Regions from separate parts of the Bacillus sp. 01N45 genome, predicted to be linked through region 2. Evidence: riboswitches for the same ligand, from Rfam matches in the RefSeq annotation. Region 2 holds a riboswitch; each other region holds the start of a gene.
The links. A riboswitch is a leader RNA that binds a small molecule or an ion and turns the genes downstream of it on or off. The one in region 2 is predicted to bind S-adenosylmethionine.

Region 1 (3,282 bases), on a different contig from region 2:
ACTGTTCGATAACTTTAAACAAGGTGCCTATTATGTAGAGGAATTATTATTAAATACAGAGAGTAAGTACGGAGAATATTTGAATTTATATATGAAGGATTTTGTAGTGGGCGGAAATGACTTTACGGATGGATTGCTACATGATCGGGTAAGATGGATATAAGTTGTGACGAAAAGGAAGGGGAAATCTCCTTCCTTTTCGTATGATAAGGTTACATCTTACCCTGAAAGCAATTTCATACTTATAATTTAAGGAGATAATATGTAGAGCTTTTGTATTGAGTATGAGGAGTATTTATATGAACAAATTTAAAAGCTTGATATATGAGGAAAGAGAAGCTTTTAAATTATTTAAAAAAATTAACGGATTTGTTAGAGAAAATCGGTAAAGCTTTTTACAAAACAAAGGAGAATGGTACGGGACTTGGGTTAATGATTACATATAAAATCATTGAGGAACATCAAGGAAGTATCGCGATTCAAAGTAGCATGGGAATAGGAACGAAAGAGGAAATTTTTTTACCGACAGCATAATGTGCTAGAGAAAAAAATTTCAGAAAAGTGTTCTTGTTGTGTAAATATAAACATTTTATAAAATGTTTCAAGAAGGGTTTTTTTTATAAAATACTTCGTTTATAATGGAGGAAAATATCGACATGAGATTTGTTATTCATGTAACGGTTCGGTAGTGTTAGAGAAAGAAGGGGTGCACGCGCATCCTTTTTTCTATGCAGATATTATGAAAGAGGTGGTATGATGGAATTAACATTAAATTCGACTGTATGTTTACACACGATTCAATTTCGAAAAGAGCAAAAGAATTATATTGTAAAAGATACAATTACAGGAGAAAAATATGAAATGCCGCCACTTTGGATTGATGCATTGGCAATGATGCGTGACGGTTTTTTATTGGGGGAAATTGAGGAGAAATTAAAAGAAGAGTATCCAGACGAAGAAATAAATATGTTAGCATTTACGAGGCAACTGTTAGAGCTAGAGCTTGTCGGAATGGTAGATGGCGAAGAAATAGCTTGTACAAAGAAGAAAGAGAAAGATTATTTAGCTTGGTTACGTCCTCGTGTTGAGCAATTCTTTCTTAGTTTAAATAAAAAAAATAGAAGCAAAGGTCAATGATGATCTTTGCTTTTTTGTATAGTTTGTTTAAAAAATTACAGCGAATGCCCTTGCGAAAGCACCGTCGCTATCTTTAATTTTTAAAGGTGCCGCTGAGAAAAAGAAACGTTTCGTGTTAATTGCATCTAAGTTTGTTAAGTTTTCGATTAAATAAATATTATTCCCAAGTAGTATGTGATGGATTGGCGATGTTTCTGTCGTTACCTCATCAGGAGAGATGAAATCTAAACCGACAGATTTTACTTTTAATTGAACTAGTTCTTCAGCTAATTCTTCAGAAAGATAAAAAGCTTCTTTCTCATATGCTTCTGTATTCCATTTCGTAGATAGATTGGAATGGAAAATGACAATATCACCTTCTTTTATGTCAGCGTTGTGTAATACTTCTTTAGGTAGTTTTCGTTCTTGTACATGAGTTACATCAATAAGAACAGCTTCGCCTACAAATTGATCTAGGGGTAATTGATCAATAGTCGTTGCGCCTGAAATGAAATGAGCAGGAGCATCACAATGCGTGCCAACATGAACGACAGAATGAAAATCTGTAACTTGATAGCCTGTCTCTTCAACGCTTGTAATGGCTCCTAAATTGATTTTTGGTGTTCCAGGGAATTGGGACATATTGTTTTCAAATGTTTGTGATAGGTCAATTACTTTCATTTTAAATACCTCCAATATATGTTTTGAAATAAAAAAACTCACCTTTCATAATCAAGAAAGATGAGTTTTGTACACAATAGTTACGTTTTATCTTTCAAAATGCAATGCATTTTGCAGGAATTAGCACCTATTCAGTTTGTATAAACTGAGGTTGCTGGGCGTCAAAGGGCCGGTCCCTCTGCCTCTCTTGATAAAGACATATTAAGTTTTCGTTTCTGAATATTCACTACTTTTAAATTGTAATTCATTTCCTTTTTTCGTGCAATACAAAATAGGTATTCACCCAAATAAAGTTGCTCGCATATTGTAGCTTATGTAAATAGAATGCTGCGAAGGAGTGAGTGCAGTGACAGGGAATGTATTGAATTATTACGCTGGTGGAAATACAGCTAGAGGATTTCATAATTTATACGATGAGAATTTAAAAGGGCTAAACAGGTTATTTATTTTAAAGGGTGGTCCTGGAACCGGGAAATCTTCTTTAATCAAAGCAATAGGTCGCGAGTGGGTTGAAAAAGGATATGATATTGAATTTTTACACTGTTCTTCTGATAATAAATCGGTTGATGGTGTAATTATCCCGAAGTTAAAAGTAGGAATTGTTGATGGAACATCACCGCATGTTATTGAGCCGAAAATGCCAGGAGTTGTCGAAGAGTATATTAATTTAGGGGTTGCTTGGGACTCAGATAAATTAAGAAAGCAGAAGGTGGAAATTGAACGATTTGTTTCAGAAGCAAGCAAGGCTTTTCAAACTGCTTACGCTTGTTTTAACGAGGCACTAGTTATACATGACGAGTGGGAGAAAATATATATTAATAATATTGATTTTAATAAAGCAAATGAACTAACCGATCAGCTGATTCAGAAGTTATTTACAGATAAAGGCGGGAAACAATCGCTTGTGAAACATCGGTTTTTAGGGGCAGCTACACCGAAAGGAGCAGTTGATTTTGTTCCTAATTTAACAGAGGGATTACCACATCGTTATTTTATAAAAGGACGCCCAGGATCTGGGAAATCAACAATGCTTAAAAAATTAGCTAAGGCAGCAGAAGAAAAAGGATTTGAAGTTGAAGTATATCATTGTGGATTTGATCCAAATAGTCTTGATATGGTTATCGTAAGAGAATTAGGGTTTGCAATTTTTGATAGCACCGCACCACATGAATATTTTCCGAGCCGCGAAGGTGATGAAATTATAGATATGTATGCCTTGATTGTGACACCAGGGACAGATGAGAAGTATGCGACAGAAATTCGTGACGTGTCGATTCAATATAAAGCAAAAATGAATGAGGCGATGTCTTTCTTAGCGAAAGCGAAATCAGTTCGTGATAAATTAGAACGAATATATATTGCTGCTATGGATTTTTCAAAAGTAGATGCATATAAAGAGGAGATTCAAAAAGAGTTTGAACGAATTGCGGTTAGTGTAACAGAAAAGAACAAGTAAAAAATAAAGGATTTTAGTAGGCTGTCGGG
Region 2 (3,282 bases):
TTGGTTTATCGAAAATGGATGAGCTCATTGATCAGTTTTTTGATAAGGAAGTGTATGTACTAGTGGATGCTGATGATGCTGGAGAAAAGTTAAGGAAGCAATTTCGAAAAGAATTTCCGCAAGCAGAGCATATTTACATTGATCGCTCGTACCGAGAAGTGGCAACTGCGCCATCTTCACACTTAGCAAATGTATTATGGGGAGCTGACATTGACGTTTATACAGAATATTTACGGTAAGGAATGATAGAAGTGATTGATTGGACAGGAGCCGAAGCTACAGCCCTAATAGAGAACGAAGAAAAAACAGTGTTATATGTATATACTCCAATGTGTGGAACATGCCAATTAGCAAAAAAGATGTTAACAGTTGTTGAGCTGACAATTGAAGACCTCCAAATTGGAATGTTAGATTTAAATTATGCTCCGCATTTAGCGAAAGAGTATGGAATCGAAAGTGTACCGTGTTTACTTGTTTTTGAAAATGGGACACTCATGAAGAAGATATATGCATTTCATTCGGTTGAATATTTATATACGGAATTAAAGTAGGCGGCAAAGTTTTTGCCGCCTCGACATATTTCTCGGGAAATATGTCGAGATGCAGGGTGGTTACAGTATTTGTCGAGCGAAAGTAACAGGATTGCTCTTTAGTGAGAGGGAATGGTATGTGTAATAGAAAGTGATATGAAGGATGTGATTTAGGGTGAAATTATATTCTTTGCTGCAATCATTTGTAAATTACGCTAATGGTCAATATCATTTAGAGCCGCTTTTAAGACAAGGAGAAAAAACTGTTAATTTCCGCTTTGGAGATGAAAGTTGTTCGTTACAAATTTCAAGAGATTATATAGAGCTGCTACATGAGGAAAGAGGAACGGAGCAAATCGTTTGTGTAGATGAGGAAGATGTAAAACAATTGGTGAATGGAAATGTACGATTGCAAATGCTAATGAACGATGGACGTGTACAATATTCGGGAACGTATCGAACGATGCTATTAGTTGAATCGATGTTCCATATATGTAAACCGATGTCAGTAGGCGCTTAAAATTCTGAAGTTTCATTTTTTACGAAAATTTCTGTTGACATGGTGTGTGGATATTGATACAATTCAATTCATAAAATATAGACAATTTCATAAATTACAAATCAGACGAAAATGTAATCTGATTTCTCTTATCAAGAGAGGTGGAGGGACTGTGCCCTGTGAAGCCCGGCAACCGTCAACTTATGTTGAAATGGTGCCAATTCCTGCAAAGCAAATGCTTTGAGAGATGAGAGAGAGGGATAATGTTGTTATATACGCATATAAACCTTTCTGCTTCTCTAAAGCGGAAAGGTTTTTTTATTGTTTGAATGTGGAGGACATTCAAACAATAAAAGTAGTGATAATGGTGGACTACACGCATTAAAAATAAAAAATTGCGGAGTCGACCAAAAATCTAGCTTCAGCGGCTAGAACAGTCGGTCGTTTCATCCCTTCCTATGAGGCAAAAAGCACCTCTACGTCAGGGATTCGGGCGTCCTCTTGTTCTAAACGAGCCGCTTACGCTTTTTAAACAAAAAAAGGGGTGAACATCATGATCTTGTTAGAAAATGTAAAGAAAATATATAAAGCAAAAAGCGGTGATGTCACTGCTGTAGATAATGCCAATTTAAAAATAGACAAAGGTGAAATATTTGGTGTGATCGGATATAGTGGCGCTGGGAAAAGTTCTTTAATCAGATTATTCAATCAGTTAGAGAAACCAACTTCTGGCCAAATTACAATTGCAAATCGTGTGATTTCAGCAATTACAGGGAGTGAACTTCGTAAGGCAAGGCAAGAAATCGGAATGATTTTTCAGCACTTCAACTTACTTTGGTCACGAACTGTACGCGAAAATATCGAGTTCCCACTTGAAATTGCAGGTGTTGATAAGGCGAAGAGAAGAAAACGAGTGGATGAGTTAATTCATCTTGTTGGATTAGAAGGAAGAGGGGACGCGTATCCATCTCAGCTGAGCGGAGGACAAAAGCAACGCGTTGGTATTGCAAGAGCATTAGCTAACAATCCACAAGTGCTTTTATGTGATGAAGCGACATCAGCTCTTGATCCAGAAACGACAGATCAAATTTTAGATTTATTATTAGATATTAATAAGCGTCTCGGTTTAACAATTGTACTCATTACACACGAGATGCACGTGATTCGAAAGATTTGTAATCGAGTGGCGGTAATGGAGAAAGGGAAGATTGTAGAAACGGGTCCAGTACTTGATGTATTCCGCAATCCGCAGAAAGACATTACAAAGCGATTTGTACAGCAGTTAACGGATTCTGAAGATACAAATGAAACGATTGAAAGTTTAATTGAAAAGTATCCAGATGGTAAAGTAGTTCGTTTGCAGTTTATCGGTGAAGCTGTAGAAAGACCAGTACTTCAAAGATTAATGCAACGCAGTGATATAGAAGTTAGCATTTTGCAAGGAAACATCGCCCAAACAAATAACGGCTCTTACGGTAGTTTAGTTATTCATTTAAATGGTGAGGAAACAGCGATTCAGCAAGCAATAGAGGGAATACATCAAGATCAAGTAGAGCTGGAGGTGATTGCACATGGATAAGTTACTCACAAATATTGATTGGAATCAAATGTTAGAAGCAACTGGTGAAACGTTATATATGACGGCAATCGCAGCTCTTGCCACATTTGTTTTAGGACTAATTTTAGGATTGTTACTCTTTATGACAGCGAAAGATAATTTATGGGAAAACAAATCGGTTAACACGGCAATTGGAGCGTTCGTAAACATTTTCCGCTCGATACCGTTCATCATTTTAATCATTTTATTAATCCCATTCACAAAGATTCTGCTTGGAACAATTCTTGGAGCGAGTGCAGCACTGCCAGCTTTAATTATTGGAGCGGCACCGTTTTACGCGAGAATGGTTGAAATTGCACTTCGCGAAATTGATAAAGGTGTAATTGAAGCTTCAAAAGCAATGGGAGCAAAAACAAGCACTATTATTTTGAAAGTATTAATTCCAGAATCGTTACCAGCATTAGTATCTGGTATTACGGTTACAACAATCGCTTTAGTAGGCTATACAGCAATGGCGGGGGTTGTTGGTGCTGGTGGCCTTGGAACACTTGCTTATTTAGAAGGATTCCAGCGAGGAAATAACGATGTAACAATCGTTGCGACAATTTGTGTATTACTAGTGGTATTTTTCATTCAGTGGATTGGTGATAGTGTAACGACTCGAATAGATAAACGATAATAAAAAAACAGGAGGA
Region 3 (3,282 bases), on a different contig from region 2:
TATATTAAAAAAGCAGATTTCCTCGCATTAGGGAATCTGCTTTTAATATGTTTTGCTAAAAAAACAATTGGTGTGGGCTAATAATCAGTGGGGGATGAAGAAAACCCCACTGATTAAAGTTTCGCTTTATTTTTCAATTTTGGCCCATTTGAAGTTTAATTGACCTGCAAAGTCTACTTGCACAATTCCTTTCACATAAGAACGTTCTAAATAAGATTCGCCTTTTTGGTAAAGAGGAGCGATAACAGAGTCTTTAAATAATATTTTCTCGGATGCTAGTAATGCTTCCCAGCGAGCTTTTTCATCACCGGCTAAAGTTGTTTTCACTTTTGCTATTGTTTCATCGAACTCCTTATTAGAGTAATGATCTAAGTTGTAAGGGTTATTCGTTGTAAATAGCTCAAGGAATGTAATTGGATCTGCAAAGTCAGGGCTCCAGCCGTCAATTCCAATTTCGTAGTCACCTTTTAATAAAAGTGAAACTTGTTGTTTACGTGGTTGCGGCTTTATATTTACTGTTAAGCCATCTAAATTCTTTTCTAATTGTCCTTTTAAGAACTCACCAGTTTTCTTTTCAAGGTCACCGTCACTTATTAATAGTTCTAATGTTATTTTTTCAGACCCAAGTTCTTGTTTTGCCTTTTTCCATAATTCTTGAGCAGATTTTGTATCAACCTTTGTTAAATCGCCGTTTGCAGCACGGAAGTCTGTTCCGTCAGGTCCTTTTGCAAAGTTTTTCGGTACGAGACTAGAGGTTGGTGTGGAGCCGTCATTTAATAACGTATTTACAAAGGATTTTCGATCAATTGTTTGATCGATTGCTTGGCGTGCAGAAACGTTTTGAAGTACTTTGTTTTGTTGATTCATACGTAGAAACTGTACCCCTACGTTTGGCCGTTCTTTAAAGTTAGCATCCTTTTTATATTTATCAACGAAGTCAGATGTTAGTTTGATACGATCTAATTGTTTTGACTCGAATAAATTTACTTCTGTAGATTTTTCCTTTACGACGTTAAAATTGATTTCTTCCAGTTTGACAGTATCTTTATCCCAATAGGTAGGGTTTTTCTTAAATTTAAAGCTTTGCTCATGCTTCCAATCGCTTAGTGTAAAAGCTCCGTTGTACAAAATTGTATTGTCTTCTAACGCATACTTATCACCTTGTGCTTTAAAGAATTCCTCGTTAATTGGTAGAAATGTTGGGAATGCTGTTAAGCTTATAAAGTACGGAACAGGACGTTCTAATTCTACCTCAAACGTATGGTCATCAATTGCTTTTACACCAAGTTGATCGGCTGGAAGTTCTTTGTTGTTAATTTTTGTTGCATTTTTAATATCAAAGAATAGAAATGCATATTCAGAGGCTGTTGCTGGATCAACAGCTCTTTGCCAAGCGAAGACAAAATCTTTCGCTGTGACAGGAGTGCCGTTTGACCATTTTGAATCTCGCAGGTGGAATGTGTATTTCGTTTTATCGCCACTTACTTCATGAGATTTCGCAACGCCAGGGACAGGTTTGTTACCTTCACCAAGATTATACAAACCTTCAAATACGTTTCTCATTACTTGACCAGAATCAGTATCTGTAGCACGAGCTGTATCCATTGTTCGTATTTCCGTAGGTGAAGATAAGTTTAAAACCTGTTTACTAGGCGCCTCGTCTTTTGCATTTGCTCCGCTTGCTTCGTTTTTATAACTACCGCAACCAGTTAATAAAATACTTACTCCTACAGCTGATGCAATACCGGGTACAAACTTCTTTTTCATTTGATTTTCCTCCTAAATAATTAAGTTTGGATGATGATGAGGGAAATGAAAAATAAAAAATCCCTCTTTTCATATTGAGAAAGAGGGATTTTTACGTACAAGTTATGCACCCGTATATAAACGAAGTCCCTCATTCTATCTTTCAAGCACAATGCTTGCAGGAAGTGGCACAGTATTCAAAATGAACCTGTTGCCGAGGTTTCAAAGGGCCAGTCCCTCCACCTCTCTTGATACAATGAGTAAACGAATAAATTTTATTAATTTTTGTGTTTCTTTGATAATTCAAAATCTTACACCTTGGATGATGAAGTGTCAACCAATTGAAATATAGTTTAAATTTTCAGTTTTATTTAACGAGAAAAACCACTGCATATGGCAGTGGTTTTTCTACTAGAAGTCAAAGTTATCTGGATCTGGACCAACGCGACGATCTTCATTTAGAGCTTGAATTGCTTTCATGTCATCAGCACTTAATTCAAAATCGAATATATTTGCATTTTCAATAATGCGATGTTCTTTAATAGATTTAGGGATTGTTACAACTTCATTTTGTAAATCCCAGCGTAAAATAATTTGTGCAGTTGATTTATTATATTTTGTCGCAATGTCTTGTAATGTGGAGTTATCCAGTAGTTGTCCCTGCATTAATGGTGACCAAGCTTCAAGCTGGATGTTATGTTCTTTACAGAAAGCGTGTAATTCTTCTTGTGCTAAACGTGGGTGGTATTCCACTTGATTGACCATTGGCTTAATTTCAGCGATTTCAAACACGTCTTGTAAGTGGTGAATGTGGAAATTACTCACACCGATAGCACGAACACGGCCATCTTTATAAAGTTTTTCTAACGCTTTCCATGATTCAGTATATTTCCCTTTTACAGGCCAATGTACTAAATATAAATCTAAATATTCTAGACCTAATTTTTCTAATGTAGTTTCAAATGCTTGAAGTGTTGTTTCATATCCTTGATCGCTATTCCATACTTTTGATGTAATAAATAATTCTTCACGTGAAACACCTGCTTCACGGATCGCTTGTCCAACGCCTTCTTCGTTTTGATAGATTGCTGCAGTATCGATGCTGCGGTAACCATTTTTAATTGCTGATTTTACAGACTCAATTACTTCTGAACCATCTTCTACTTTAAAAACACCTAAACCGAACCAAGGCATTTTTACACCGTTATGTAATGTAGTATAGTCTTTTAAACTTGTTAAACTCATATTATTTCCCCCTAGCTTTTTTGTTTGTTGCTTCTACTGCTTTTTGAATCGCCTCTGAAAAATTATATTCATATAAAGCTTTGAGACCTTCAGCTGTGGAACCACCTGGCGTTGTTACTTGTTCGCGGAGGTTAGCCGGATCTTGCGTTTGTTCAAGCATAGAAGCAGATCCAGAAATCATTTGAATGACAAGGTGTTTTGCGGTTGCTTCATCGACGCCATAACTTTTTGTTGCTTCAATCAAGCTTTCAGCAAAGTAATAAAGGAAAGCTGGTGCACTTCCAGTAACTG

Region 1: it holds a riboswitch for S-adenosylmethionine, as region 2 does, so the genes downstream of both, AC1DMU_RS20535 (cyclase family protein) here and AC1DMU_RS22560 (methionine ABC transporter ATP-binding protein) in region 2, are expected to answer to the same signal.
Region 3: it holds a riboswitch for S-adenosylmethionine, as region 2 does, so the genes downstream of both, AC1DMU_RS26345 (peptide ABC transporter substrate-binding protein) here and AC1DMU_RS22560 (methionine ABC transporter ATP-binding protein) in region 2, are expected to answer to the same signal.

Annotation. Positions count from the first base shown of each region.
Region 1 covers NZ_JBFTQW010000009.1:76,292-79,573, forward strand. The annotation lists gene AC1DMU_RS20520 (S-adenosylmethionine decarboxylase related protein) at 1-163, shown strand, start outside; partial or broken gene AC1DMU_RS20525 (ATP-binding protein) at 373-534, shown strand; gene AC1DMU_RS20530 (hypothetical protein) at 757-1,137, shown strand; gene AC1DMU_RS20535 (cyclase family protein) at 1,165-1,797, opposite strand; SAM riboswitch class I at 1,882-1,994, opposite strand; gene AC1DMU_RS20540 (PRK06851 family protein) at 2,144-3,253, shown strand.
Region 2 covers NZ_JBFTQW010000011.1:87,690-90,971, reverse strand. The annotation lists gene AC1DMU_RS22575 (toprim domain-containing protein) at 1-239, shown strand, start outside; gene AC1DMU_RS22570 (thioredoxin family protein) at 243-551, shown strand; gene AC1DMU_RS22565 (hypothetical protein) at 706-1,050, shown strand; SAM riboswitch class I at 1,176-1,283, shown strand; gene AC1DMU_RS22560 (methionine ABC transporter ATP-binding protein) at 1,583-2,608, shown strand; gene AC1DMU_RS22555 (methionine ABC transporter permease) at 2,601-3,266, shown strand.
Region 3 covers NZ_JBFTQW010000016.1:38,406-41,687, forward strand. The annotation lists gene AC1DMU_RS26345 (peptide ABC transporter substrate-binding protein) at 127-1,767, opposite strand; SAM riboswitch class I at 1,900-2,004, opposite strand; gene AC1DMU_RS26350 (aldo/keto reductase) at 2,158-2,991, opposite strand; gene proC (pyrroline-5-carboxylate reductase) at 2,993-3,282, opposite strand, start outside.